Regions from separate parts of the Pseudomonas sp. GW821-FHT02A11 genome, predicted to be linked through region 3. Evidence: riboswitches for the same ligand, from Rfam matches in the RefSeq annotation. Region 3 holds a riboswitch; each other region holds the start of a gene.
What was found. A riboswitch is a leader RNA that binds a small molecule or an ion and turns the genes downstream of it on or off. The one in region 3 is predicted to bind cobalamin.
Positions count from the first base shown of each region.

Region 1: linked by a shared signal. The riboswitch ahead of cobW (cobalamin biosynthesis protein CobW) and the one ahead of AC07V9_RS03205 (ABC transporter substrate-binding protein) in region 3 are both predicted to bind cobalamin.
Region 2: linked by a shared signal. The riboswitch ahead of cobO (cob(I)yrinic acid a,c-diamide adenosyltransferase) and the one ahead of AC07V9_RS03205 (ABC transporter substrate-binding protein) in region 3 are both predicted to bind cobalamin.

Region 1 is NZ_JBWKWB010000043.1:1,082-11,697, reverse strand. It holds gene AC07V9_RS28980 (fatty acid cis/trans isomerase) at 1-1,405, shown strand, start outside; gene AC07V9_RS28975 (acyltransferase family protein) at 1,731-2,753, shown strand; gene nfuA (Fe-S biogenesis protein NfuA) at 2,851-3,444, shown strand; gene cobM (precorrin-4 C(11)-methyltransferase) at 3,574-4,320, opposite strand; gene AC07V9_RS28960 (cobalamin biosynthesis protein) at 4,463-4,876, opposite strand; gene AC07V9_RS28955 (CbtA family protein) at 4,876-5,598, opposite strand; gene AC07V9_RS28950 (CbtB domain-containing protein) at 5,610-5,795, opposite strand; cobalamin riboswitch at 5,893-6,107, opposite strand; cobalamin riboswitch at 6,310-6,531, shown strand; gene cobW (cobalamin biosynthesis protein CobW) at 6,664-7,734, shown strand; gene cobN (cobaltochelatase subunit CobN) at 7,737-10,616, shown strand, end outside.
Region 2 is NZ_JBWKWB010000001.1:129,331-139,946, reverse strand. It holds gene purM (phosphoribosylformylglycinamidine cyclo-ligase) at 1-854, opposite strand, end outside; gene AC07V9_RS00650 (DUF2066 domain-containing protein) at 1,167-2,234, shown strand; gene AC07V9_RS00645 (AI-2E family transporter) at 2,278-3,351, shown strand; gene hda (DnaA regulatory inactivator Hda) at 3,661-4,365, shown strand; gene AC07V9_RS00635 (NAD-dependent deacylase) at 4,359-5,141, shown strand; gene AC07V9_RS00630 (C40 family peptidase) at 5,208-5,894, shown strand; gene AC07V9_RS00625 (C40 family peptidase) at 5,985-6,524, shown strand; cobalamin riboswitch at 6,761-6,958, shown strand; gene cobO (cob(I)yrinic acid a,c-diamide adenosyltransferase) at 7,065-7,676, shown strand; gene AC07V9_RS00615 (cobyrinic acid a,c-diamide synthase CobB) at 7,686-8,984, shown strand; gene bluB (5,6-dimethylbenzimidazole synthase) at 9,175-9,822, shown strand; gene cbiB (adenosylcobinamide-phosphate synthase CbiB) at 9,819-10,616, shown strand, end outside.
Region 3 is NZ_JBWKWB010000002.1:147,890-155,739, forward strand. It holds gene AC07V9_RS03185 (methyl-accepting chemotaxis protein) at 1-599, opposite strand, end outside; partial or broken gene AC07V9_RS03190 (HAMP domain-containing protein) at 690-1,778, opposite strand; gene AC07V9_RS03195 (ABC transporter ATP-binding protein) at 2,134-2,922, opposite strand; gene AC07V9_RS03200 (FecCD family ABC transporter permease) at 2,919-3,959, opposite strand; gene AC07V9_RS03205 (ABC transporter substrate-binding protein) at 3,956-4,975, opposite strand; cobalamin riboswitch at 5,112-5,308, opposite strand; gene AC07V9_RS03210 (aspartate/glutamate racemase family protein) at 5,570-6,292, opposite strand; gene AC07V9_RS03215 (NCS1 family nucleobase:cation symporter-1) at 6,316-7,824, opposite strand.

The sequences.
Region 1 (10,616 bases), on a different contig from region 3:
GCAGAAGCTGGCGCGGGTCAAGCAGCTGTTCTACAGCGGCGACTGGCACGCCACCGAACTGCCGGGCTATGGCCCGCAGCGTCGCGCCAACCCGTTCGATACGTTCAAGGAAATCCCGGCGGTGGCGCGTTACCAGTTCATGCTCGATAACGCTGAATACTTCGTTCGCACCTTCATCCGCGGCCCGGTGTGCCGCGGCGAGATCGCCACCGATGTGATCCGCGATCACTTCTGGGCGCTGTTTCAGGAACCGGCCCACGACCGCTATATCACCGATGCGGCGTACCGCGCCAAGGCCACGCCGCTGTTGGCGATGCCAGGGCAGAACGACGACGTGGGCAGCGTGCTGAGCCTGTGGCTGGATTACCGCAACAAGCGCAACGCCTATGAAGACCTGCGCAGCGACGCCTACGCCCACATGCCGCCGCCGGGTTGGGCGACACTGTGGGCAGGCAACGACAACGCCTTGCTGACCATCTTCCGCCACTTCGACAGCGCCACCGTCAACAAAGGCCTGATCGGTGATTTGCCGACCACCGTCTGGCTGTTCGACTATCCGCTGCTGGAGCGCACGTATTACCAGTTGGTGGTGAATTTCGATGTGTACGGCAACGTCTCTCATCAAGTGCAGACGCGCCTGTATTTCGACCTGATCCGCAACGGCGCCGAGGTCAACTTCCTGCGCCTGATGCCCGCCGACAAGCGCGACGACATCCTCGGCAGCTGGTACCAGAACAGCGGCAAAGTGAAGATGTGGATGGACTATGAGGCCATCGACGACGACACGCCCACCGGCATGAAACTGGACGAGAAAGACCCCAAACGCGACTTCGAGCGCAAGCTGATCGAGCGCGCCGGCACCCTCAACGCCGCGCCGGACCCGATCAACCGCTGCTCGGGGGCGTACTGTTCGCGGCCGGGGATCGGCCCGGTGTTCAGCGATGTCGAGCAGTCCCTGAGCCGTCTGGTGGCACGCCCGGCGGCGGGGCTGCGCGTCATCGATCAGTTGCCGGAAGCGACGATGCTGCGCATTCAGGACGGCAGCGGCAAGCGCATCGTCTACAGCATGCTGCGCAACCGTGCCCACAGTAATGTGGCCTTCCTGCTGGGCGAGGTGTACCGCTATCAGCCGGGGCTGGACAACCTGACGATCTATCCGGGCGTGCTGACCAGCTACCCGAACTTCATCTTCAACATCCCGGCCAATGAGGTGAGCGCGTTCGTCGATGCCATGGAGAAGGCCCACGATCACAAGGAAGCCTTCGAGAAGATCGTCGAGCGTTGGGGTGTGCGTCGCAGCCATCCGCTGTTCTGGACGTACTTCCACGATCTGGACCGCTACATTCAGGAGACCGAGCCGCAGGAGGCGGGGGTGCTGGATATGAATCGGTATGAGAACCTGTAACAGCGGGCCGCACGACCTGTAGGAGCGCGCTTGCCCGCGATGGCGGTGTGTCTGTGACGACAATACTGCCCGGCGGAACGCAATCGCGGGCAAGCGCGCTCCTACAATTTTTTTGCGTCTGCGGTGAGGCCCGCGTCACCCCCATTCACGCTGAACAAAACCCGAAAACCCTTATAAAACATGGCCTGCAGCCATTATGCAGCCCGTCAGTCGCGCCGAACCTTTTTGCAAACCCTGAAGTCGGACCCAGTGAGTCGCCCCTTGAAGCGTGGCCTTGTCGAGGTCCTGGATCGTGGGTCAAACCAGAGTAAGCAAGAGGTTGCAGATGTTGATTTCGGTTCAAGCCCTGCGGGCGCTCGCCGCGTGGGTCGTTGTGTGTCACCACTTCATGCAGATTTTTTTCGACTTTCATCCCAGCGGCCCGATCGGCCGTTTTTTCACAGAAAAAGGCGCCGTGGGCGTCGACATCTTCTTCGTCATCAGCGGTCTGGTCATCTACCTGTCCACGGTCGACAAAGAAATTCCCGCCAGCCGCTTCATGCTTAATCGCATCATTCGCATCGTTCCCGCTTACTGGCTGTACACCTTGGTCATGGGCCTGTTGGTGGTGGTCGCCCATCCGTTACTGCCGCATCAGGTGGTGGACTGGCAGAGTTTCATCCTCTCATTGCTCTTCATTCCTTCGGAAAACCCCGGCGGCTATGGCCTGTACCCGACCCTGAACGTCGGCTGGACCCTGAATTACGAGATGCTGTTCTACGTGTTGTTCTCGATGGTCTTCCTGTTCCAGCAGCGCCTGCGCCCGTTGATCATCGCCGCCGCGCTGTTCGCGGTGACCGATGTGCTGGGGCGTTCGGGCCTGATCAGCCGCTTTTACGCCAATGACATCGTCTATGAGTTCCTGCTCGGTATCGGTATTGGTGTCATCTACCGCCGCGGCTGGATTACCGAGCGCTTGTGGTTGCCGTTGCTGGCGATTGGGGGGGCTTTGCTGACCATCAAACAACTGCCGCCGGACCTGCGTATCGTCAATTGGGGCCTGCCCAGCGCGGTGATCGTCGTGGCCTGTATCTCCCTTGAACCCCACCTGCGCGGCAGCCGTTTGCTGAAAACCATGGGTGACTGTTCCTATTCGGTGTACCTGCTGCACGTACTGGTGTTGTACGGCGGCTGGCTGGCGACCGAGCGTTATGGCCTGAACCCGTACGTGGCGTTTGCCGTTTGCGTGCCGGTCATCGCTCTGGGCGCATGGCTGAGCTACGAATGGATCGAGAAGGGTCTGTATCGCCGCATGAAGGGCTGGCTGGATGGCAGAAGGGCGGTCAAGGAGCAGGCGGCGCTGTCCTGAGGCCTTCTATCGGGTCTATTACCTGAGCAAATTACTAGGGCTTTGTCAGTTGCCACGCAATGGCGTAAACTCCGCCCCACGTCTGCGAGGAATTTTCATGACCGCTATTACTATTACCGATGCCGCCCACGATTACCTGGCCGATCTGCTGCAAAAGCAGAACACCCCCGGCATCGGCATCCGCGTGTTTATTACCCAGCCTGGCACCCAATACGCTGAAACCTGCATCGCCTACTGCAAGCCCGGCGAAGAAAAGCCGGAAGACAAAGCGATCGGCCTCAAGAGCTTCACGGCCTGGATCGATGCGTTCAGCGAGGCGTTTCTGGATGACGCGGTCGTGGACTACGCGACTGACCGCATGGGTGGCCAGCTGACCATCAAGGCGCCGAACGCCAAAGTGCCGATGGTCAATGCCGACAGCCCGATCAACGAGCGTATCAATTACTACCTGCAAACCGAGATCAACCCTGGTCTGGCCAGCCACGGCGGGCAGGTTACGCTGATTGACGTGGTTGAGGAAGATGAGGCGAATATCGCCGTGCTGCAGTTTGGCGGTGGTTGCCAAGGGTGTGGTCAGGCGGACGTGACGCTCAAGGAAGGGATCGAGCGTACGTTGCTTGAGCGTATTCCTGAGTTGTCCGGTGTGCGTGATGTGACGGACCACACTCAGAAAGAGAATGCTTACTATTGAGTGACAGGTATTGCCAAGAAGCCCGCAGTGATGCGGGCTTCTTTGTTTTCGGCGTTTGGGTCATTGGGGCAGCCTTCGTCACATCCGACTGTGATAGGAAACCACCTTCAGCTCCCGCTCCCGGCAGGCTCACGGTCTAAAAAGATGAGCGTGGCCTGCGCGGTATAGTGACGACTCCCCAAACACATCGTTGCCCAAAACCCTCCCCACCAAAATCAACGCCGTGCGCTGAAACCCCTTAACCCTGACCTTCTCTTCGATATCCGCCAGCGTTCCCATCACCCAATCCTGATCCGGCCAGCTCGCGCGATGCACCACCGCAATCGGGCAGTCCGGACCATAATGTGGCGTCAGTTCCGCCACGATCCTGGCAATGTTATTGACCCCCAGATGAATCGCCATCGTCGCCCGATGCCGCGCCAGCTCCCCCAGCGATTCACCCTCGGGCATCGCCGTTTTATCGCCGTAACGGGTCAGGATCACGCTTTGTGAAATGTCCGGGAGGGTCAGTTCCGTGCCCAGCAACGCAGCACACGCCGCTGTCGCCGTCACGCCGGGGATGATTTCGAAAGGAATGCCCAGCTCGCGCAGGTATCGGATCTGCTCGCCGATGGCGCCGTACAGACTCGGGTCGCCCGAGTGCACGCGCGCAACATCCCGGCCTTGTGCATGAGCAGATTTCATCAAGGCGATGATCTGTTCCAGGTGCAATTCGGCGCTGTTGGTGATTTGAACGGCTTGATGACCTTGCAGGACGGCCTCTGGCACCAAGGAGCCGGCGTAGATGATCACCGGACAGGTGCGAATCAGGCGCTGGCCCTTGACCGTAATCAGGTCCGGATCGCCGGGGCCTGCGCCGATGAAGTAAACGGTCATTGAAACTCCGACGTCAAGAACGGGGGATGCCCTGTGGGAGCGAATTCATTCGCGACAAATAGTCCAGATGCTGCACGGGCAGTGTCTGGATGACCGCTTCGCGAATGAATGCGCTCCCACAGGGATTTCAGCGGAATTTGCATCATGGGCTGCTGGCTAACGCAAACGTAGCCCGCGAACTATTGCGTCGCTCGATCAGCAACTTCGCAGACGCCCCGCCCAGCCGCGAGGCCATGGCCAACGCCGTGCTTTCGGCCACGCCATAACATCCGGTGCTGTCGAAGGCGATCTGCGAGCGATGGCTCAGTTGCGATTCGAATACCGTCAGCTCATCGCTGCTGAAAAACCTCAAGGGCAGGGCCAGGTGTTCGGCCAGTTCCAGCAATCCGGCTTCGGTCGATTTGATGTCGATCGAGGCCAGAGCGGTAATGTCGGACAGCGTCAGTCGATGTTCCAGCAGGCTGACTTCGATCAGCCCTTGCAGCACCGATGCCGGGCAGCCGCGCTGGCATCCCAGGCCGATCACCAGAATCGGCCGCCCGCCGCGGTTGTTCATCAGGCGTGGCTGAGCTCGGAGGAGGCCAGTTGCGCGTCGTGACGACGGAACAACCAGGCGCTGATCAGGCCCATGGCGAGCCAGAACGCTGCGTTGGTCAGCAGCGAAGCGATCTTGAATTGCGCTTCCAGGGCTTCTGGGGCCAGTGCCGAGTGGACTTCCGGCTGCGGTGCGCCGACGACATGCGGCACTACCAGAATTGCCGCGCCCAGTGCTTTGAGCAGCCAGTTGTGAGCGAACACTATGAGTGCCAGGCCCACCGCAGTGGAGGCCGCCGTGCTGACCCACCAGATCTGCCGCTGCGTCAGATCGGCCGCAGCCGTGCCCGGCAGTTCAGGCGGCAGGCCCAGGGTGGGCGCCAGCACGAACACCGCAAAACCGGCCAGACCCCACAGTGCGCCTTCACGAATGCTGGCAGGTGTGCGCAGCGTGTAGAGCGCAGCCAGCATCAGGGCAAAACCGACCGCGACCACCAGATTGCCACCCGTGGTGGACAGCACGCGTTGCCAGCCGTCTTCCGGCTCCCAGGCTTCTTCGTCGTGAACGTGGGCGGCCATGGCGCCGTCGGCATGCGAGTGCTCGTGGACCTCGGCGACGGGGGCTTTTTCATACGTCTCGGCCTGCAGGATCAGCGGCGCGACCCAGAAGCTCTGGAAAAGCGTCAGCAGCAGCGCGGCGAGCAGTCCGGTAAAACCGGCCGTTTGTGCGATTCGCTTGAACATGGCGGCAGGTCTCAGTGGCAAGGGAAGGCGGAGCTGTGACGGGTGTCGTGGGCGGCGTTGTGCACGGCGGCGATGTGCGAGAAACCGGCGAAATAGACCAGGCAAGCGCCAAGGAACATCGCACTGATGGCGGCGGTCAGGCGTTGGCTTTGCGTGCGGGTGCTGCTGGCGGATGGGGTCGTGGTGCTGATCGACATGGCGCTTCCCTCTGAAATGTCAGCGAAGGGAAGGCGCAAGGAAAGCCACTGACAGACGTCAGTAGCCGACTCAACAGCGCCCGCCCACCGCGGGTTTGTTATGTGACTGTATCGGGCCGGTCTCCGGGCTTGCGAGGGGCATTGGACATGCCTGCAAGAATCGCCTTCCCATATCGCTGATCGACACAGTGGATCTGACTCTTCGCTCGCTTACCGTTGCGGGGGCAGCGCCGGACTTGCACAGCCAAAAGGGCTGCACGCACCGGTTTCCCGTTTCACCCTGTGAAGGGCACCCGTAACAAGGTGTGTAGGAGATCACGGCGCAAAGCGTCAGTCAAACACAAGTCGGACAAGGCGATCTTTCAGACCATGGTTTATTGGCTTGGAATGCTGACTTTGATGCCCTAAGGGCCTATTGGTCAGCATGCTAGCTCCCACATTTGCTTAAACGTGCCACGACCTGATAGACCGAGTTGCCAGCCTTCTTGCTCGTTGACCTTCCACCAGCCACTGCGTAGCCTTGCGCACTTGAGGTTCGCCGATCCGGCCGTTTGTCGGGCTTGGCGCTAAGAAGGGAATGTGGTGCAAGCCACAGCTGCCCCCGCAACTGTAAACGGTCATGTTCATTGCACAGCCACTGCGCGAGCGGGAAGGCGCGATGAACGCGTGTGATCTGGCACTCCGCCAGCCCATCGCCACCGTGAGCCAGGAGACCTGCCTCGAACACGGGCCTGTTTTGCAACAGTCTCGACGAATTCTCACTACAACCGGGCGGGGTGATCCGGTGGCGAATCGAACGGCGGGCCTGTCGGAGCGACGGTCAAGCGGTTCTCGTCCTGTTTGCCCGCCGCAGCGCCTGAGGGCAACCATGAAAACACTGGCCAAACTTCCCGTTACCATCGTCACCGGCTTCCTCGGCTCGGGCAAAACCACCTTGCTGCGTCACATGCTCGATAACGCCGAAGGGCGCCGTATTGCGGTGATCGTCAACGAATTCGGCGAACTGGGCATCGACGGCGACATCCTCAAGCAATGCACCATCGGTTGCACCGAAGAAGAAGCCACCGGCCGCGTCTACGAACTAGCCAACGGCTGCCTGTGCTGCACCGTTCAGGAAGAATTCTTCCCGGTGATGCAGGAGCTGGTCGCCCGTCGCGGCGATCTGGACCACATCCTCATCGAAACCTCAGGCCTGGCGCTACCCAAACCGCTGGTTCAGGCGTTCCAGTGGCCGGAAATCCGCAACGCCTGCACCGTTGACGCGGTGATCACCGTGGTCGACAGCCCGGCCGTGATCGCCGGCACCTTCGCCGCCTTCCCGGATCAGGTCGACGCCCAGCGCAAACTCGACCCGAACCTGGACCACGAGTCGCCGCTGCACGAGCTGTTCGCCGACCAACTGGCCAGCGCCGACCTGGTCATCCTCAACAAAGCCGACATGCTCGACGCCCAAGCCCTGGCCGCCGTGCGTGCCGAAGTCGCCGAGGAGCTGCCGCCCGCGGTGAAAGTGATCGAGGCCAGCAAGGGCCAGCTGCCGATCAGCGTGCTGCTGGGTCTGGGCGCTGAGTCCGAGCTGCACATCGACGGCCGCAAGACTCACCACGATCATCACGAAGGCGATGACCACGACGACCACGATCACGATGCCTTCGACTCAATCTCCATTTCCCTGCCTCAAGCCGACGAAGCGCTGTTGCTCGACGCCCTGACTCAGGCGGTCGTGCAGCACGGCATCCTGCGGGTCAAAGGGTTCGCGGCGATTCCGGGCAAGCCAATGCGCCTGCTGGTGCAGGGCGTTGGCACGCGTTTCGACAAGCATTTCGACCGTGCCTGGAAGGCCAGCGAGGAGCGCGTCACCCATCTGGTACTGATCGGTCAGGCACTGGACGCCGCCGTGCTTGAAGCCCAGCTGCGCGCCGCGCTCGAGAGCAAAGGCTAAGCATGCACCTGCTGCGCACCCAGCCCGGCGGCTTTGTCCCCGACGACAGCATCGCTGACCTGGGCCAGACCCCCGCCGATCTGGTGATTCTGTGCAGCGGCGATTCCCATCTGGCGTTGCTCGCTGAAACCGCACAGCAACTGCCGGACGATTACCCCAGCCTGCGCCTGGCCAACCCCATGCAGGTGCAGAACCACGCTTCGGTCGATCTGTATGTCGACGAAGTGCTGCAGCACGCCAGGGTGATTCTCATCTCCCTGCACGGCGGCATTGGCTATTGGCGTTATGGCGTCGAGCGGCTGGTGGAGCTGGCCGCTCGAAAGGGCGGCGGGGTGAAGCTGATTCTGGTGCCGGGCGACGATCGCCCGGACCCGGAACTCAGCGACCTGAGCACCGAGCCCGCTGAGGATCGCGAGCGCCTCTGGCATTACCTGCGCCAGGGCGGCAAACACAACGCCTTGCAGCTGTTCAATTGCCTGGCCCAGCGTTGGCTGGATCGCGATTACGCCTGGGAGCCGCCGCAGACGCTGCCTCGCGTGGCGATCTATCACCCACGCAAGGCCCGCGCCGAACTGGCGGACTGGCGGGCGGACTGGCGCGCCGAGCAACCGGTGGCGGCCGTGCTGTTCTACCGCTCGCACTTGCAGGCGGCCAATACCGGCTTTATCGACGTGTTCTGCGAGCGACTGTTGGCGCAGGGGCTGAACCCGTTGCCTATCGCGGTAGCCAGCCTGAAAGAACCGGCGTGCCTGGACGCTGTGCAAGACTGGCTCGACGAGACCGGCTGCGAAGTGATCCTCAATACCACCGGTTTTGCCCAGTCCAGCCCCGAAGCGCCGCATTTGCGACCATTTCGTCTAAACGTTCCGGTGATCCAGGCGATCTGCGCCCAGGACAACGAACCCGCCTGGCAGGCCAGCGAGCAGGGGCTGGGTTCTCGCGATCTGGCGATGCACATTGCGCTGCCGGAACTGGACGGGCGCATCATCAGCCGACCCATCAGCTTCAAGGACCTGGCCTGGTACAGCGAGCGCAGTCAGTCCGATGTGGTGTGCTACCGCGCCCAGCCCGAGCGTATGGACTTCGTCGCCGAACTGGCGCGACGCTGGGTGTTGCTGGCGCGCACCGCCAATGCCGACAAGCGCGTGGCGCTGATTCTGGCCAACTACCCGACCCGCGACGGGCGCATCGGTAATGGCGTGGGCCTCGACACGCCGGCCGCCGCGCTGAACATCCTCAAGGCTCTGCAGGCCGAGGATTATCCCGTTGAGGGCTTGTCGGACAACGGCACATCGCTGATTCACGCCTTGCTCGGTGGCGTCACCAACGACCCGGACAGCCTCGATCAGCGGCCTTGCCATCAAAGCATGGCCATGGACGAGTACATGGCGGCGTTCAACGCGCTGCCCGAGGCCAATCGCGCTGCCGTGATCGAGCGCTGGGGCTCGCCACAAAGCGACCCGATGTGCCGCAATGGCCGAATGATGGTCGCAGGGCTGCGTTTTGGCCTGACCTTCGTCGGCATTCAGCCGGCCCGTGGCTACAACGTCGATCACAGCGCGGTCTACCACGACCCGGACCTGATCCCGCCCCATGGCTACCTGGCGTTTTACTTCTGGCTGCGCAAGGCCTATGGCGCCCACGCGGTGATTCATGTGGGCAAGCACGGCAACCTGGAATGGCTGCCGGGCAAGGGTGTCGGTCTGTCCGAACACTGCTGGCCGGACGCGATTCTGGGGCCGATGCCCAATATCTACCCGTTTATCGTCAACGATCCGGGCGAGGGCGCCCAGGCCAAGCGTCGCACGCAGGCGGTGATCATCGACCACCTGATGCCGCCGCTGACCCGCGCCGAGACCTACGGCCCGTTGCGCAATCTGGAACTGCTGGCCGACGAATACTACGAAGCGCAACTGCTCGACCCGCGTCGGGCCCGCGAGCTGCAGAAAGACATCTTGAGGCTGGTGCGCGAAACCCACATCGATCGTGAACTGGCGCTGGACGAGGGCCTGGACAGCGACGCGGATGTCGCGATCTGGCTGCCGCGTCTGGACACCTACCTCTGTGATCTGAAGGAGTCGCAGATTCGCGACGGCCTGCACGTGTTCGGCGAGTCGCCAAGCGGGCGGCTGCGGATCGACACCTTGCTGGCGATTCTGCGCGTGCCCCGAGGCGATGGCCGTGGGGCCAACGCGAGCTTGTTGCGGGCGGTGAGTCAGGCGCTGACGCTGGGCTTCGACCCCTTGGACTGCGATCTGGGCGAGCCGTGGACGGGCCCGACACCTGAGGTTTTACGTGAGGTCAGTGCCGATCCCTGGCGCACCGTGGGCGATACCCGCGAGCGCCTGGAGCTGTATGCCGCGCTTTTGATCGAACAGGCGCTGGATGATTCACGTGATGCCAGCTCGTTTGACAGCGATGAGTTGAACATCATCGTCCATGCGATTAGAGAAGTCGTCGCGCCTCGGCTCGACAGCTGTGGCCCTGCCGAAATGCAGGGGCTGCTGGATGCCCTGAGCGGCTGTTTCGTCCCGGCCGGCCCCAGTGGCGCGCCCAGTCGCGGGCGGCTGGACGTGTTGCCGACGGGGCGTAATTTCTTCTCGGTGGATGTGCGTAACCTGCCAACCATGACGGCGTGGCGCATCGGTTTTCAATCGGCCAACCTGCTGCTGGAAAGGCACTTGCAGGACAACGGCGACTACCTGCGTCAGCTGGGTTTGTCAGTGTGGGGCACGGCGACGATGCGCACCGGCGGCGATGACATCGCTCAGGCTATGGCCTTGATGGGTGTGCGCCCGGTGTGGGCGACGGGCAGTCAGCGGGTCGACGACTTCGAAATCCTGCCCTTGAGCCTGTTGGACCGGCCTCGTGTGGATGTCACG
Region 2 (10,616 bases), on a different contig from region 3:
TGCAGCCAGTCGAACACCGCAGGACGGGTCCAGCTCGCGACGTCGACCACCGCCTGTGCGCCTTCCGGCAGCACGCGCGGGATGTTGTCCAGCAGGCCGCCGCCAGTGATGTGGGCCATGGCCTTGACCGCGCCAGTCTCCTTGATCAGCTTGAGCAGTTGCTTGACGTAGATGCGGGTCGGCGCCATCAGCAGGTCGGTCAGTGGCTTGCCGTCCAGCTGGGTGGTTTCGATATCGGCGCCGGAGACTTCGATGATCTTGCGGATCAGCGAGTAGCCGTTGGAGTGCGGGCCCGAGGACGGCAGGGCGATCAGCGCATCGCCAGTGGCGACCTTGGAACCGTCGATGATCTCGGCCTTTTCCACGACGCCGACGCAGAAACCTGCCAGGTCGTAGTCTTCGCCTTCGTACATGCCAGGCATTTCAGCGGTTTCGCCGCCGACCAGCGAGCAGCCCGCCAGTTCGCAGCCAGCACCGATGCCGGTCACGACCTGAGCGGCGGTGTCGACGTTCAGTTTGCCGGTGGCGTAGTAGTCGAGGAAGAACAGAGGCTCAGCGCCGCAGACCACCAGATCGTTGACGCACATGGCGACCAGGTCGATGCCGATGCTGTCGTGCTTGTTCAGGTTCAGCGCCAGACGCAGTTTGGTGCCGACGCCGTCGGTGCCGGAAACCAGAACCGGTTGTTTGTAGCCCGCAGGAATTTCGCACAGCGCGCCGAACCCGCCCAGGCCGCCCATCACTTCCGGGCGCTTGGTGCGCTTGGCAACGCTCTTGATGCGTTCGACCAATGCTTCACCGGCGTCGATGTCTACACCGGCGTCTTTGTAGCTCAGGGAGGGTTGCTTGCTCATTATCCAGGCCTTTAGGGGGGATTCGGGGTAACGACCGGAATGGAATGGCTCGTGGCCGCAGCATCGCCGGTCTGCGAAGGCGCGCGATTTTATCAGGGTTGGGCGCAAGCGGCCATCCTCGGGCCGACGGGCAGAAGCATCATGAAGAAAAAATAAGCCGCGTGTTCAGGTCATAGCCGTTCGTCGGTCGCTATAAAAGGTGTAAGTTCGTCAGCAGCGTGAGCGATTCGGGTCGCATTGCGGTCTGAGTCGAGCCAGTCATTTTTTCCTGCAGCTATCTATACGCTGCGTTTTTCGTTTCCAGGAATTTTTATGCGCCTGAAAAACTGCCTGTTGGTGGGTTGTCTGTCCCTCATGAGTCTCCCGGCCCTGGCCGAGACGGTGAACAATCTTTATCAGGTGCGCGAGCCGGTCAGCGGACAAACCCCGGATGAGAAGACCCGCGCCACCCAGGCGGCGCTGGATACCTTGGTCATTCGCCTGACCGGCGATGCGAAAGCCGCCCAGAGCGCGGGCCTTGCGGCCGTGCGCAAGGACCCTCAGCAAATCATCAGTCAGTTCGGTTACGACGCAGGCCCGCCCGAGTCGCTGCAAGTGGATTTCGATCCGGCCAGCACGGATCGCGCATTGCGTCAGGCCGGCCTGTCGCTGTGGGGCTCGAACCGCCCGGTGATCATGGCCTGGTGGCTGAACGACGCGACCGATGGCGCCAATCTGGTCGGTGACGGCCAACCTTCTGCCGACCCCCTGCGTCGTGCCGCGCAACATCGCGGTTTGCCGCTGCGTCTGCCGTTGGCGGACCTTGGCGAGCAGAGCATCGGCAACGCCAAGACCCTCGACGGCAACGACGTCACGCCGCTCAAGCAGGCGTCCGAGCGCTACGGCTCCGACGGGATTCTGGCGGTTCATGCACAGGAAAATGGCGGCCAGTGGCAGGGCAAATGGCACCTGTGGCTGGGCGACAAGATGGAGCAGGGCAGTGCCAGCGGCGCAAGCTCGGCTGAACTGGCCGACGCCGTGCTGCTGGCGGTGAGTCAGCGTCTGGCGCCGCGTTTCGTGGTCAAGCCGGGCGCGTCGTCGAGCATGGCGCTGGAAGTGCAGGGCATGACGCTGGAGCGCTATGCGCAACTGGGTCGTTTGCTCGAACCGTTTGGCGGCCGTTTGAAGTCTGCCGACGCCGATCGTGTGGTGTTCGACGTCAGCGGCAGCCCGGATCAGCTTCGCTCGCAGCTGTCGCTGGCCAAGCTGCAGGAAGTCCCGGCAGGCGAAGTGGCCAGTGCACCGGTGAACGCCGCCCAAGTGCCGGTCGCCGGTGGCGCGCCGGGGGGCGCACCCGTGCCGGAGGCTGCGGCTGCACAAACACTGCACTTTCGCTGGTAAGCGGGTTCATAGCGACGTCGTTTGAATGGATTGAGGGGCGGTAATGACTGATACACGTCGTTGGTTCTGGCTGGGCGGGTTGATCCTGCTGTGCCTGTTTGTCTGGTTGCTGCACGCCATTCTCACGCCGTTTCTGGTGGCGTTGCTGTTGGCGTACATGGGCGATCCTCTCGCGGATCGGCTGGAAAAACTGAAAATGTCGCGCACCTTGAGTGTGGTGACGGTGTTCGTGTTCTTCACCCTGATCTTCATGGGCCTGTTGCTGGTGCTGGTGCCCATGCTCGCCAAGCAGCTGTATCGCTTGTACGAACTGGCGCCGCAGATCCTCGACTGGCTGCAGCACACGGCGCTGCCATGGACTCAGGCCAAGCTGGGGCTGGCGGACGGTTTCTGGAAATTCGACAAGGTCAAGGCGGCGATTTCCGAGCACATGGGGCAGACCGGCGACATCGTGGGTATCGTGCTGGCGCAGGCCACCACGTCCACCCTGGCGCTGATCGGCTGGCTGACCAACCTGGTGCTGATTCCAGTGGTCTGCTTCTACCTGCTGCGCGACTGGGACGTGATGATGGCCAAAGTGCGCAGCCTGTTGCCGCGTCATCGCGAGAAGAAAATCGTCGCCCTGGCTGATGAGTGTCATGAAGTGCTGGGCGCGTTTATTCGCGGGCAACTGCTGGTGATGGTGGCGCTGGGTGTGATTTACGCGGCAGGGCTGATGCTGGTGGGCCTGGAACTGGGTCTATTGATCGGCGTGATTGCGGGGCTTGCGGCCATCGTGCCGTACATGGGCTTCGTGATCGGCATCGGCTCGGCGATTCTGGCGGGCTTCTTCCAGTTCGGCGGCGACCTGTATCCGATGCTCGGCATCGTCGCGGTGTTCATGGTCGGTCAGGCGCTCGAAGGTATGGTGCTGACGCCGCTGCTGGTGGGCGATCGTATCGGCCTGCATCCGGTGGCAGTGATCTTCGCGATTCTGGCAGGCGGCGAGCTGTTCGGTTTCACCGGCATCCTGCTGGCGTTGCCGGTGGCGGCAGTGATCATGGTGCTGGTGCGCCATGTGCACGATCTGTACAAGGATTCGGATATCTACGGCGGGATGGAAGACCCGGATTTGTAGGAAGTCGCAGCGCGGTCGGATCCGTGGGAGCGAATTCATTCGCGAAAGAAGGTACAGGCGCTGCTGGTAGGTCGTCTGTACGGCCCCCTCGCAAATGAATTCGCTCCCACAGGCTCTCTATCAATCCGCCAGAACGCAGCATTTCTATGTCCGCTGATTGCCCATATTCCGTGGCCTGGCCCGAGGTGGACGCAACCCTTTGATTTTGCAGGCCGTGTGGCACATTGTGCGGCTCGCTTGGCGGGTATAAACTTTGCACACTTTACACAGAGGCCCCTTGGCGGTTCGTCACTGAACCGTTCAGCCAGCATGAAACCAGTTCAGCTGCCCCTGAGTGTGCGTCTGCGTGATGACGCCACCTTCATCAATTACTATCCAGGCGCCAATGCCGCTGCACTCGGCTATGTCGAGCGCCTGTGCGAAGCCGACGCCGGATGGACCGAAAGCCTCATTTATCTGTGGGGCAAAAACGGGGTAGGGCGCACGCACCTCTTGCAGGCGGCCTGCCTGCGTTTCAAGCAACTGGGTGAACCTGCGGTTTATCTGCCCATGGCTGAATTGCTCGAAGAGGGTGTCGAACTGTTCGATCATCTGGAGCAGTACGAGCTGGTCTGTCTGGACGACCTCCAGGTGGTAGCCGGCAAGCCCGAGTGGGAAGAGGCGCTGTTCCACCTGTTCAACCGCCTGCGTGACAGCGGCCGGCGTCTGCTGATCGCGGCCTCCTGTTCGCCTCGCGAACTGCCGGTCAAGCTGGCCGACCTCAAGTCCCGACTGACCATGGCGCTGGTATTCCAGATGCGCCTGCTCTCCGACGAAGAAAAACTCCGCGCCCTGCAATTGCGCGCCTCGCGCCGGGGCCTGCACCTGACCGATGAGGTCGGGCATTTCATCCTGACTCGCGGCAAGCGCAGCATGAGCGCCTTGTTCGATCTGCTCGAACAGCTCGATCAGGCCTCGTTACAGGCCCAGCGCAAGCTGACGATTCCCTTCCTCAAAGAGACGCTGGGGTGGTAAACGCAGTCGATCCCGCCCTTGTACTGCAAACGGCTGCGGCGTTGCGTCACGCAACGCGCATTCTGATCATCACCGGTGCCGGGCTTTCGGCGGATTCGGGGCTGCCGACCTATCGTGGCGTCGGCGGCCTGTATAACGGCCAGACCGACGACGGCCTGCCTATCGAGATGGCGCTGTCCGGCCCGATGCTGCGCCGCGATCCTGCCCTGTGCTGGAAATACATTGCCCAATTAGGCAGCGCTTGCCTGGGCGGGCAGCCCAATGCGGCGCATTATGCGATCGCGCAATTGCAGCGTTGCAAGCCGCAATGCTGGGTGCTGACGCAGAACGTCGATGGCTACCATCGTGCGGCGGGCAGCCCGCCCGAGCGTCTGATCGAGATCCACGGTCAGCTCGCGCCGCTCTACTGCCAGTCCTGTGGCGCCGAAGACCCGCAATTGAGCGAGCACCTGCAGCGCCCACTGCCGCCGTTGTGCGCGCAATGCCATGGCGTGCTGCGGCCGCCGGTCGTCTTGTTTGAGGAAATGTTGCCAGAGCTGGCATTGAATGTGCTGTACGAGGAGATGGCAAAAGGCTTCGATGCTGTGCTCAGCATTGGAACCACCGCCAGCTTCCCGTATATTCACGAGCCGATGCTGCGCACGCGGGTCACGGGTGGCTTTACCGCCGAGATAAACCCCTCGTCGACCGATCACTCCATTCACATGGATGCGTTTCTGAGGTGTAGAGCCTTAGATGTGATGGAGGACATCGTAAGTCACATTTGTTTCGATTGAATTTGCAAATGATGACGATAGAGGGCATAGTCTCGGCTTCTTTACACATTAGCCACGGTCGTGCCCATGCTAAATCGCTTCGCACCCCTCGTGCCTCTCGCACTCGTGACCCTGTTGTTCGGCTGCGCGGCCCAGATGCCAGCGTCGCAACAGCAGTCGCAGAATCCGCAAATCAAGGACGCTGCCACCGCACAATCCGCCAGCCGTTCCGGTTATTCCTCGTCCGTTCTGGATGACGAAATCGCAACCGAAGACGAGTTGGCCCAGTTCTCCGACAACAAGCCTTATCAGTTGCCGGTACTGGCTGATAGCATTCTGGAACGTGGCAAGTCTCTGATCGGTACCCGCTACCGTTTCGGCGGCACCTCGACCACTTCGGGTTTCGATTGCAGTGGTTTCATCGGTTACCTGTTCCGTGAAGAAGCCGGCATGAGCCTGCCGCGTTCTTCGCGCGAAATGATCAACATCGATGCCCCACTGGTCAAACGCAACGACCTCAAGCCAGGCGACCTGCTGTTCTTCAGCACCGCTGGCCGTGGTCGCGTAAGCCATGCCGGTATTTACCTGGGCGATGACCAGTTCATCCACTCCAGTAGCCGTCGCAGTGGTGGTGTGCGCGTCGACAGTCTCGACGATGCTTACTGGGCCCGTACGTTCATCGAAGCCAAGCGCGCGTTGGCCATGGCACCTTCCAAGGTGCCAGAAACGACGACTGCAATGACCTCGACTACAATCAAGCGCCAACACCGTTAATTACGGATCGCGCAATCGGGGGAAACCCTGATTGCGCGCAGATCCGGCTCCCGGCAGAGTAAGCCGCATCCTAGGAAGGTTGTTGTGTTTATGTCGTTTACGGTTCGCCTGGCTGTTGCTTCCCTGGCTGTATTGCTGGCCGCTTGTTCCAGCAATCCACCGCCATCCCCACCCAAGGTCGTTTCCAGGCCTGTGGTTTCCGCTCCCTCCCAATTTTCTTCTCCGGTCGCTGATGACGTGCTGTTGCGTGCCATCGGGCTGGTCGGCACGCCTTATCGCTGGGGTGGCAACACGCCGGATTCGGGCTTCGACTGCAGTGGCCTGATCGGGTACGTGTACCGCGACGCGGCGGGCATTACGCTGCCGCGCTCGACCCGCGAGATGATCACTCTGCGCGGCCCGGACATCGACCGCAGTCAGCTGCAGACCGGTGATCTGGTGTTCTTTGCGACCAGTGGTGGTTCGAACGTCAGCCATGCCGGGATCTACGTGGGCGAGGGTCGTTTCGTTCATGCGCCTGCCACGGGCGGTACGGTCAAGCTCGACAGCCTCGACAAGCCGTATTGGCAGAAGGCCTGGCTGAACGCCAAGCGGGTAATTCAGCCGTCGAATCTGGCGCGCAGTAACTGATCATTTCCCTATGATTTGCTGCGTTACTGTTGCGCAGCAAACACCTGACGCGACATTGCTCTTCCTGCGGCGATCTTCAGCATGCTACGTGCTCTGTAGGAGCGCGCTTGCCCGCGAAGGCAGACTGTCTGATACGCATGTGTCAGCTGACCCAACGCTATCGCGGGCAAGCGCGCTCCTACATGAGTCGCTAGAGAAGCGTCGCTTCGATTGACGCTCGCAAGTCAACCCTCTAACCTTCGCCGATTGTTTCAGGTGCCCGCAAAAAAGGGTGAAACAGGGAAGCCGGTGCGAACGCTTTGCGATCCATCCCGGCGCTGCCTCCGCAACGGTAAATGAGCCAAGGCCCCGCACAATGCCACTGTGTTCGATGAGCATGGGAAGGCGCGTGGTTTTTCATGAGTCCGGAGACCGGCCTGATCCATTCAACAGCATCACGGAGGGCGATGCTCTGCGCAGGCTCGGCCTTGTCCGGCGCCTGCTGCCAGTCTTTGCCTGCGTCCTCCGTTTGCCACACCTGCCCTCAAGCGGAGAGCCCAGATGAGCGAATCCCCCGAACGTGACGAACGCCACCTGGCGCGCATGCTGCGCAAAAAGGCGGTGATGGACGAACGCATTGCCAGCGCCCCCAACGAGTGCGGCCTGCTGCTGGTGTTGACCGGCAACGGCAAAGGCAAGAGCAGCTCCGCGTTCGGCATGCTCGCCCGGGCCATGGGCCACGGCATGCAGTGCGGCGTGGTGCAGTTCATCAAGGGCCGCAACGCCACCGGGGAAGAGCTGTTCTTCCGCCGCTTCCCGGAGCAGGTGCGTTATCACGTGATGGGCGAGGGCTTTACTTGGGAAACCCAGGATCGTCAGCGTGATATCGCCGCCGCCGAAGCCGCTTGGGTCGTGACTCAGGCGTTGCTGCGCGACCCCGAGATCGGTCTGGTGATCCTCGACGAACTGAACATCGCCCTCAAGCACGGCTACCTCGAGCTTGAGCAGGTGCTCAGCGATTTGCAGGCGCGTCCTCCCATGCAGCACGTGGTTATCACGGGCCGTGGCGCCAAGCAGGAATTGATCGATTTGTCTGACACCGTCTCCGAGATCGGTGTGGTCAAGCACGCGTTTCAGGCCGGTATCAAGGCGCAAAAGGGCATCGAGCTGTGAGCTGCATGTATGAATGAAGCGGCTCGCAGCTGCCCGGCGGTATTGATCGCCGCACCCGCTTCCGGTCAGGGCAAGACCACCGTTACTGCTGCACTGGCGCGCCTGCATCGCAACCAGGGGCGCAACGTGCGCGTGTTCAAATGCGGGCCGGATTTCCTCGACCCAATGATTCTTGAGCGGGCCAGCGGCAACCCGGTGTATCAGTTGGACATGTGGATGGTCGGCGAAGCCGAAAGCCGACGTCTGTTGTGGGAAGCCGCCGCCGAAGCGGACCTGATCCTGATCGAAGGGGTCATGGGCCTGTTCGACGGCACCCCGTCCAGCGCCGATCTGGCCCGGCGTTTCGGTGTGCCGGTGCTGGGCGTGATCGACGGCACCGCCATGGCGCAGACCTTTGGCGCGTTGGCGTTGGGTCTGGCGCGTTATCAACCTGACTTGCCCTTTGCAGGCGTGCTGGCCAACCGGGTCGGCACCGTGCGTCATGCGCAGTTGCTTGAAGGCAGCCTGACTGAAGGCCTGCGCTGGTATGGCGCGTTGTCGCGAGAAACCGGGATCGAGCTGCCGAGTCGACACCTGGGCCTGGTTCAGGCCAGCGAACTGAACGATCTGGACGTGCGTCTGGATGCCGCCGCCGACGCGCTGGCCAGCACCTGCGATGCCGCGTTGCCGCCTGCCGTGATCTTCCACGCTCCCGAGGGGGTGCCTGCCGAGCCGTTGCTGACAGGTGTACGCATCGCTATCGCGCGCGATGAAGCCTTTGCGTTCACCTATGGCGCCAGCCTTGATCTGCTGCGAGCGATGGGCGCCGAATTGCTGTTTTTCTCGCCGATTCGTGACAAGCAGCTGCCCGATGCGGACAGCCTGTACCTGCCGGGCGGTTACCCCGAGTTGCATCACGTGGCGCTGGGGCAGAACCATTCGATGCTGCAGGCGATTCGCGCGCACCACAGCGCAGGCAAACCGTTGCTGGCCGAGTGCGGCGGCATGCTTTATCTGCTCAATGCCCTGACCGATGTCGCCGGTCAGCGCGCCGAGCTGGTGGGCTTGCTCGAGGGCGAAGCCGTGATGCAAAAACGCCTTGCGGCGCTGGCCCTGCAATCGGTGGAACTGCCCGAAGGCACCTTGCGTGGCCACACCTACCACCATTCGCTGACCAGCACCGAACTGACCCCGATCGCCCGCGGCCTCAGCCCCAATGGTGGACGCGGCGCCGAAGCGGTGTATCGCCAAGGGCGCATGACTGCGTCGTACGTGCACTTTTATTTCCCCTCCAACCCACAAGCGATGGCGGCGCTGTTTTTGCCATGAACGGTCTTTTGACACCCGTCTTTGTTGCGCTGAAGAGTGTTTCCTGTAGGAACACTTTCCCCTGTGGGAGCGAATTCATTCGCGAAGCGGTGGGGGAGGCGAAGGAGTGGGGTCGGATGTACCGACGTCTCGCGAATGAATTCGCTCCCACAGTGACTTATGCGCTCAGTCGGGCTAGCGAGGTATGTTCGTGACTGACGCCTTCAGCGATGCCGAGCGCGCTGCGGTTTACCGGGCCATTGCCGAGCGCCGGGACATGCGTCATTTCAGCGGCGGCTCGGTCGCGCCCCAACTGCTGGCACGTCTGCTGGAAGCGGCGCATCAGGCCCCGAGCGTCGGGCTGATGCAGCCTTGGCGCTTCATTCGCATCAGCGACCGGCAGTTGCGGGGACGGATTCAGGCGCAGGTGGAGCAAGAGCGGATTCGCACCGCCCAAGCCCTGGGCGAGCGCTCCGATGACTTCATGAAGCTCAAGGTCGAAGGCATCAACGATTGCGCCGAAGTATTGGTCGCCGCCTTGATGGACGATCGCGAGAAGCACATTTTCGGTCGCCGCACCTTGCCGGAAATGGACATGGCGTCGCTGTCCTGCGCTATCCAGAACATGTGGCTCGCCGCCCGCGCCGAAGGGTTGGGCATGGGCTGGGTGTCGCTGTTCGACCCGCAGGCGCTGGCCGATCTACTGCAGATGCCAAGCGGTTCGAAACCCCTGGCGATCCTGTGCCTGGGGCCGGTCAAGGAATTCTATCCGGCGCCGATGCTGTTGCTGGAAGGCTGGGCGCAGGCGCGTCCGCTGCAAGAGCTGCTATTTGAGAACACATGGGGAGTGAATTCATGAGTGTGGCGTTATTGAGCGTTGCTGGGGTTGCGCTGGATGCGCTGCTCGGCGAGCCAAAACGAAACCACCCGCTGGTGGCGTTCGGCCGATATGTCGAGCGCATCGAGCAACGTTTCAATGCGGGCGGCCGCGGCTGGCGCAGCCATGGTGTCACGGCCTGGTTCATCGCGGTCGTGCCGCTGACCCTGCTGGTGACGCTTTTGAGCTGGCTGCCCTACATCGGCTGGCTGGTGGAGGTGGCTGCACTGTATTGCGCGCTGGGCCTGCGCAGTCTCGGCGAGCATGTCGAGCCCGTGGCGCAGGCCTTGCGCGGCGACGATCTGGAAGAAGCGCGGCGTCGGGTGGGCTATCTGGTCAGCCGCCAGACCGCTGAGCTGGATGCCACTGAAGTCGCCCGCGCGGCCACTGAGTCGGTACTGGAAAATGGCAGCGACGCGGTGTTCGCGGCGATCTTCTGGTTCGCCATGCTTGGCGCGCCGGGCGTCGTGCTCTATCGGCTGAGCAACACGCTGGACGCCATGTGGGGTTATCGCAACGAGCGCTTCGAGCGTTTCGGCTGGGCCGCAGCGAAAATCGACGACTTGCTCAACTACATTCCTGCGCGGCTGGTGGCATTGACCTACGCGCTGCTGGGCAAAACCCGACTCGCCTTGCGCTGCTGGCGCACACAGGCGCCGAAGTGGGACAGCCCCAACGCGGGCCCCGTGATGGCCGCTGGCGCAGGCGCGCTGGGGGTCGAACTGGGCGGCGCGGCGATTTATCACGGCGAGCAGCATCAGCGCCCGCACCTGGGC
Region 3 (7,850 bases):
GCTGTGGCGATCTGGGTGTTCATGTCGCGGATCACGTCCACCGACTCGCGAATCTGCCCGAAGCTGCTGCGGGCCTGACCGATCTTCGCCACCGATTGCTGCGACACATCGAGGCTGGCGTGCATCTGCTGCGCGACCGAGGCCGTGCGTTTGGCCAGGTTGCCCAGCAGCGAATCGATCTCGGCGGTTGAATCTGCGGTACGTTTGGCCAGCGCCCGGACTTCATCGGCCACCACAGCAAAACCGCGGCCTTGCTCACCGGCACGGGCCGCTTCGATGGCGGCGTTGAGGGCCAGCAGGTTGGTCTGTTCGGCGATGGAACGGATCGTGTCGAGGATCGACTGGATGTCGTTGCTGTCTTTTTCCAACTGGGTCATGTCCTTGGCTGAGCGGGAGATCTCCGCGCTCAGTTGATCGACACTGTGCACCGCATCGTCAATCTGGCGCTGACCTTCACGGGCCTGACGCTGGCCGCTGTCGGCCGACTCAGCCGCCTGGCTGCAGGAGCGGGCGACTTCGTTGGCGGTGGCGACCATCTCGTGGAACGCCGTGGAGACCATGTCCACCGCCTCACGCTGACGCCCGGCGGCTTCGGCCATGTCGTTGGAGACGCGGGTGGAGCTGGCGGAGCTGTCGAGAATGCGCGTCGCTGCCTGACTGATGTGCTGAATCAGGCCACGAATCGCTGCCAGGAACTGGTTGAACCAGTTGGCCAGTTGCGCGGTTTCATCCTTGCCGCGCACCGCCAGACTCTTGGTCAAGTCGCCTTCGCCCTGAGCAATGCCCTCCAGGCCATCGGCTACGCCACGGATCGGCCGCACGATCAGCGTGGCGAAGCTGGCGCCGATGATGGCGAACACCACGGCCAGTACCGCTGCGATCACTGCAATCAGCCAGGTCAGGCGGGTGGCCGAACTCATCACCTCGTCCTGTTTGATCAGGCCGATGAAGCTCCAGCCCAGTTGGTCGGACGGGAACACGTTGGCCATCAAATGCTCGCCATTGATATCGACCTTGATCAGCCCAGGCCCTGCCTTGGCCAGTTGGCTGAAACCCTCGCCCAGCTCGCCGAGCTTCTTGAAGTTGTGTTCCGGCTGCTTGGGATCGACCAGTACCGTGCCGTTGTTTTCGATGAGCATCAGGTAACCGCTTTCGCCCAGCTTGATCTGCTTGACGATGGTGGTCAGCTGCTTGAGGGATACGTCGATGTTGACCACGCCGCCGGCGTTGCCCAGCGCGTTATTGACTGCGCGCACGGTACTCACCAGCACCGCGTCGTCACCGGCCCAGTAATAGGCTTCGGTGCGCAGGGTCTTGCCGGGGTTGGCCTGGGCGGTCTTGTACCAGGGGCGCTGGCGTGGGTCGTAACTCGCCATTTTCGGGTCGCCCGGCCAGAACGCGTAGGTACCGTTGGCCAGGCCGTAGGACACATAGGAGTAGGCCGGATGGCTCTTGGCGATGCTGGCGAAGAAGTCGAACAGTTGGTTGTCGAGAGCGGAGTGCGGAATTTCCGGGGCCTGGGCGGTCATGTAGCTCTTCACGCCTTCGCCGGTGCCGGTGACCAGCGGGTGCGCTGCCAGGTAGTCGACGTTCTGGCTGATGCCCTCGAAGAACAGCTGCATGGCATTGGCGACCTGGCGAATCTCCCGGCCGCTGCTGTCGACGAAGTCGCTTTCGGCGTCCTGACGAAGATTGATAATGACCAGCGTTGCCACGAGGATGATCGGCAGACACGCGATCACCGCAAAGGCCCAGGTGAGTTTCTGTTTGATGTTCATCGGCGCTCCTGATTTTTTTTGTAGATCACGCGTGAAACAGGTGCTGCACGCAGGCAGCGGATCGATCAGGACCGTGCGATGGGAAAGGCAAGTCCGTCTGATGGTATGCCACTATCGGCAGCTGGATGGATTTCTTGAGAAAGCCCGAAGGCGCTTAAATGATTCACCTGCACACGGCGTGAACGACGCAGATATCGGCCCTGACAAAAATACCTGTAGGAGCAGTCGGAGGTTACGACGGCCGCGAAAGCGGTGGAGCTACTGGCGATGGAGTGTCAGGTATGTCGCCATCGCCACCATCGTAACCTCCTGAAGCTACTACAGGTTTCGCGTCGTTGGGGAGTCAGCGTCCTGATCAGGCTGTGCGCAACCGCAGAATGCGCGCGCCATCGAACGGGTCTGTCAGCCAATGCCCCTGGACGCCGAAGGTGAGGCGCAAGCGCTCCGGCGTGAGCACATCGAACGGCGATCCCAGGGCCACCAGCCGGCCGTGGTCCATCACTGCCAGACGATCACAGGCCAGTGCCTGATTGAGGTCGTGCAGGGCGATCACCGTGGTCACCGGCAACTGATGCACCAGCGACAGAATGGACAGCTGCTGCTGAATGTCCAGATGGTTGGTCGGCTCGTCCAGCAGCAGGATTTGCGGGCGCTGGGCCAGGGCCCGGGCAATGTGGGCGCGCTGGCGTTCGCCGCCGGACAACGTGTGCCAGGCGCGCTGCCTCAGGTGCTGCAGGCTGACATCGGCAATCGCCTGGCTGACGATGCGCTGGTCTTCATCGCTCCACGGCGCCAGGACAGAGAGCCAAGGAGTACGGCCCAGTTCCACCGCCTGCAACAGGCTGATGGCGTCGCTGGTTTCGGCGTGCTGCTCGACCACGGCAAGGCGCCGGGCGATGTCGCGACGGCGGATCCTCGACAGGCGCTCACCCTGCACAAACACCTCACCCGACGTCGGCGCCTGAATGCCAGCCAGCAGCTTGAGCAGCGTCGATTTGCCCGAGCCATTGGGCCCGACGATGCCCAGGTTTTCCCCCGGCCGAATCGCCAGCGACACGTCCGTCAGCAGCTGCGCGCCTTTGACGCTGTAGCTCAGGTTTTGCCCGCTAAGCACGTGAGTCGCCTGATCGACAGAAGCGTTCATCGCGTACGGTTCCCCCGCACCAGAATCAGGGCAAACACTGGCGCGCCGACCAGCGCGGTGATGACGCCAATGGGCAGGACCTGGCCCTTGATCAAAATGCGCGACAGGATATCGGCGGCGATCATGAACAGCGCGCCGCTCAATGCACTCAACGGCAACAGGCGCGCATGTCTTACCCCGGCGACCATGCGCACGGCGTGGGGAATGACCAGCCCGACGAAGCCGATGGAGCCGACAATCGACACCATCACTGCCGTGACCAGCGCTGCGGTGGCGATCAGTATCGTCTGCACCCGCCGCACCGGAATGCCCAGCGAGGCGGCGGAATCGGCGCCAAAGGTGAAGGCGTCCAGCGAACGTCGATGCCACAGACAGATGCCCAGCCCGATCAGTACCACCGGCACCGACAGCGTCACCGACGACCAACGCACGCCACTCAGGTTGCCCAGCAGCCAGAACATGATGCCGCGTGCCTGTTCGGCGCTGGCGGATTTGGTGATGAGAAACGACGTCAGCGCGTTGAACAGTTGCGAACCGGCGATGCCCGCCAGAATGATGTGGCCTGCCGCGGCCTGGCTACTCGACGAGCGAGACGAACGGGCGAGCAGGGCGACCATGGCAAAGGCGGCAAGGGCGCCGACGAACGCCCCGGTCGACAGGGAAATCGCCCCGGCGCCCAGGCCAATGATCGCCACCAGCACAGCTCCTGTGGAAGCCCCGGCGGAAATCCCCAGCAAGTACGGATCGGCCAGAGCGTTGCGCAGCAGTGATTGCAGCACCACCCCGGAAATCGCCAGCCCCGCGCCACAGGCCGCGGCGACGATGGAGCGGGTCAGGCGGTAATTCCAGACGATGCCTTCATCGATCGGGTCGACCGCAAACCCCGCCGCCCACAGCTTGTTGGCCAGCACCTGGAAGATCACCGGCAGGCTGATCGATGTCTCGCCAATCGCCACCCCCGCGACAGTCGCCAGCAGCAACAGCGCGCTGACCCACAGTGTGTGGCCCAGCAGGCGGGGGACGTTCAGGGCATTCATTGTGTGTGGGTGGCCTTGGCCAGCTGCTCGATGCCGTCGAACAGGCGAACGCTGGACTCCATGGCGCTGGCGTCCATGATCACGATGCGGTTGTTTTTCACGGCGTCCATGTTGCGGGTGACCGGGTCGGATTTGAGGAAGGCCAGTTTCTTCTCATGATCGTCGGCAGGGAAGCGGCGGCGGTCCATGCGCGCGATGACCAGGATCGTCGGGTTGGCCTTGGCGATGGTTTCCCAGCCCACGGTTGGCCACTCTTCGTCCGAATCGATGATGTTTCGAATGCCCAGGGTGTCGAGCATGAAATTCGGTATGCCTTTGCGGCCTGCGACGTAGGGGTCGGTGTTGATGTCGGGGCTGGAGAACCAGAACGCCGCCGAAACCTTGCCCGCGTCGTGCTGTTGCGCCTGCTCGACAGCCTGAGCGAGACGCGCCTTGTAGCCGTCGATCAACCACTGACCACGGTCCTGCACATCGAAGATCTGCGACAGTTGCGCGATGCTCTTGTACAGCGTGTCGACGCGAAAGGCCTCAAGCCGCGTGCCATCGGCGCCGACCAGGTTGTTCTTGTTCTCGCAGTCCGAAGGCAGGATGTAGGCCGGGATCTTCAGGTCCTGAAACTGTTGGCGGGTGCCCACCGCGCCTTGCGGGCCGACCATCCACTCGAACTGCACCGGCACGAAGTCCGGGCGTTTGCCGATCACCGATTCAAAGCTTGGGGCGTTCTCGGCCAGCCGCTCGATTTTCGCGTTGGCGGCCTTGAATTGCGGCAGGGTTTCGTTGAACCACAAGGAGGTGCCGATCACCTGATCACTCAGGCCCAGGGCGTAGAGCATTTCGGTGGCGGCCTGGCCGATGGTCACGGTCTTGTGCGGCGCCTGGGTGAAGGTCAGCGGCACGCCACAGTTGTCGATCGTCAGCGGGTAGTGAGTCGGGGCGGCGACAGCGGCGGGGGACATGAGTGCCGCACCTGACAGGCTCAGACCGGCGAACATCGGGGCAAGGCGGCGCAACGACATCGGGTTTCTCCAGTGGACCGATAGGTCGGCGCGGGCACTGGAAAGCACATCCCGGATGCACGCCTGACGAAAAGGCAAGCAGCGATCACGCTGAACAGGTGAGCACGGGAGCCCTCCCCCGGACACCCCGCCGGTGAATGATTGACGCTTGCCGGCAGGTCTCCTGACTGGCGCGTCGTCGCCGTGCTTCGGCCTTCCCGGGGTAACCCAGTGGCGAACGGGAAGCAGGGCTCAGCGCCTACAGTTGCGGGGACAGTTCCGTTTGAGCCCAGAGAGTCGGGCTCGCGGATTCCCTATTAATTCCGAGTGGAAACCGGCGGCGGGGATACTAAACGATTTGAACAGAGCGGGCGAATTCGCGTTCGATTCCGCGCGGAGGGCATGGGGGCTCAACGTGCTAATGCCGCTGCGCTTTTGCCGAAGGCGTAGGAGCTTGGCTTGCCAGCGATCTGGCGCGCAGCGGCAGCAAAACCCGACGCTGCGGTGTGCCAGGCAGCCTTCATCGACAGGTTTAACGACTGCTGCGCAGCCGATCGCCGACAAGTCAGGCTCCTACGCCCTCCGGGCAGAATCAGTCTTCGGTGCGCTCCGGATTCACAGGCTGAACGGCCAGCCAAGCACCTTCTTCGGACGCGGTGTCGCGTAGGTGCGCACTTTGGACGTCTTCAACCCCAGCCGCACCAGCGATTCCGCCAATGCCACCGCTGCGGTCACGCCATCGACCACCGGCACGCCGGCGCGGTCACGAATCAGTTGATCCAGCCCGGCCATGCCGCCGCAACCCAGGCAGATCACCTCAGCCTTGTCATGCTTGACCGCTTCAACCGCTTGGTCGGCAATAGCCTCCAGCGCGCGATCAGGCATTTCTTCCAGCTCCAGCACGCTCATGCCGCTGGCGCGCACCGAGGCGCAACGTTCGAACACGCCCGCGAGTTTCAGGCGGTCTTCGATCAAGGGCACAGCACGATCCAGAGTGGTCACCACGGAGTACTTGTGGCCCAGCAGCATCGCCAAGCTGGCAGCGGCTTCAGTGATGTCCACCACCGGCACTTCCAGCAACTCCTGCAGGCCTTCGCGGCCGTGTTCGCCATAGCCGGCCTGAATCACTGCGTCGTAGGGCTGATCGTAGGACAGCACCCGATCCATCACGGCAATCGCCGCCAGATAGCTCTCGAAATTGCCTTCCACCGACTCGGCGCCGAAACGCGGGGTCAGCCCGATGATCTCGGTGCCGGGGGAGGCGACGCTGCGCGCCTGCTCGGCGATGGTCTGGGTCATCGATTGGGTGGTGTTCACGTTGACGATCAAAATACGCATGGGTGACGGTCTCTCGCTTGCGATCAGTGCTGAACGGTTTGCACGGCAATGGCCTCGCCACTGACGTCCTTGAAGGTTTTACGACGGTCGGCCAGCAGCAGGTACAACGCTGCGCCAATGGCCGCGCCCATCAGCCAGGAAAACGGCGATACCGAGTCGAAGGCCGGCACCAGCGCCGTGATGATGGAAATCAGCGCCGCCGGGATGAACGCCCCGACCGCCCGCAGGTTGACCCCGCGCGAATAGTGATACGGGCCGCGCGGGTCTTCGCTGTACAGCTGCGGCACATCGACCCGGCCCTTGCGCAGCAACCAGTAATCGGCGGTGATCACGCCGTACAGCGGGCCGAGCAGGGCGCCCAGACCCGACAGAAAATACACGATCACCACCGGGCTGTTGTACAGATTCCACGGCAGGATCAGGACCGCGACGGTCGCACTGAGCATCCCTGCACGACGGAAAGTCAGGTAGCGCGGCGCCAGGCTGCTGAGCACGAAGGCCGGGGCGACGAAGTTGGCCATGATGTTCACCGCCACGGTGACGATCAGAAAGGCCAGGCAGCCCAGTACCAGGAAGAAGGTGTTGGGGATGGTCTTGATGATGTCGGTGGGGCTCTGGATGATCTGGCCGTTGATCGAGAACTGCGCGCCGCAAATGATCACGGTGATGAAAGCGAACAGCAGCACATTGACCGGCAGACCCCAGAAATTGCCCTTGCGGATGGTTTTCTTGCACGGGGCGGAGCGAGAGAAATCGCAGAAATTGAGGATCAATGTGCCGTAGATCGCCAGCCACAGGGTACTGCCGGCAAAGATGCTGCGCCACATTTGCACGCCTTCGAGCGGGGTTTTGTTCGACCAGGCAATCTGCCCGTGGGCCTGGGTGAACATCCACACCGCCAGGCTCGCCACGGTCAGCAGGATCACCGGGCCTGCGAAGGCTTCGTAGCGGCGCACCATCTCCATGCCGTAGGCGAGGATCACGAACTGCACCAGCCAGATGCTGACGAAACACAGCCAGCCCAGGCTCGACAGGCCCAGCCAGGTGTCATGGTCATAGTTGTCCAGCGCGGGGTCCAGGGCGGTGAGCAATACCCGCAGCACCACCGAAGCCAGGTAGGTCTGGATGCCGAACCAGGCGATGGCGATCACTGCGCGAATCAACGCCGGGATCTGTGCGCCGAAAATGCCGAAACTCACCCGACTGATCACCGGAAACGGCACGCCAGTCTTCTGGCCCATGTCGCCGGTGAGGTTCATGCATACGTAGACCAGCGCAGCGCCGATGGCCAGCGACAGCATGATTTGCCAGCCGCCCAGGCCCAAGGCATAGAGGCCAATGGCAAAGGAATAGTTGGCAAGATTGTGTACATCATTCGTCCACAGGGCAAAGATACTGTATCCACCCCAGGTTCGGCCTTGCGCTTTGCTGGGGGCGAGGTCAGTGTTGTAGAGGCGAGGACTGAGCGCCGGGTGTTCGGCAGTCGAGGCGCGGGCGGCAAGGGCTGGATCGAGGGTGTTGTCAACGGGCATGTTCAACAATCTCCGGCGCTATTTGT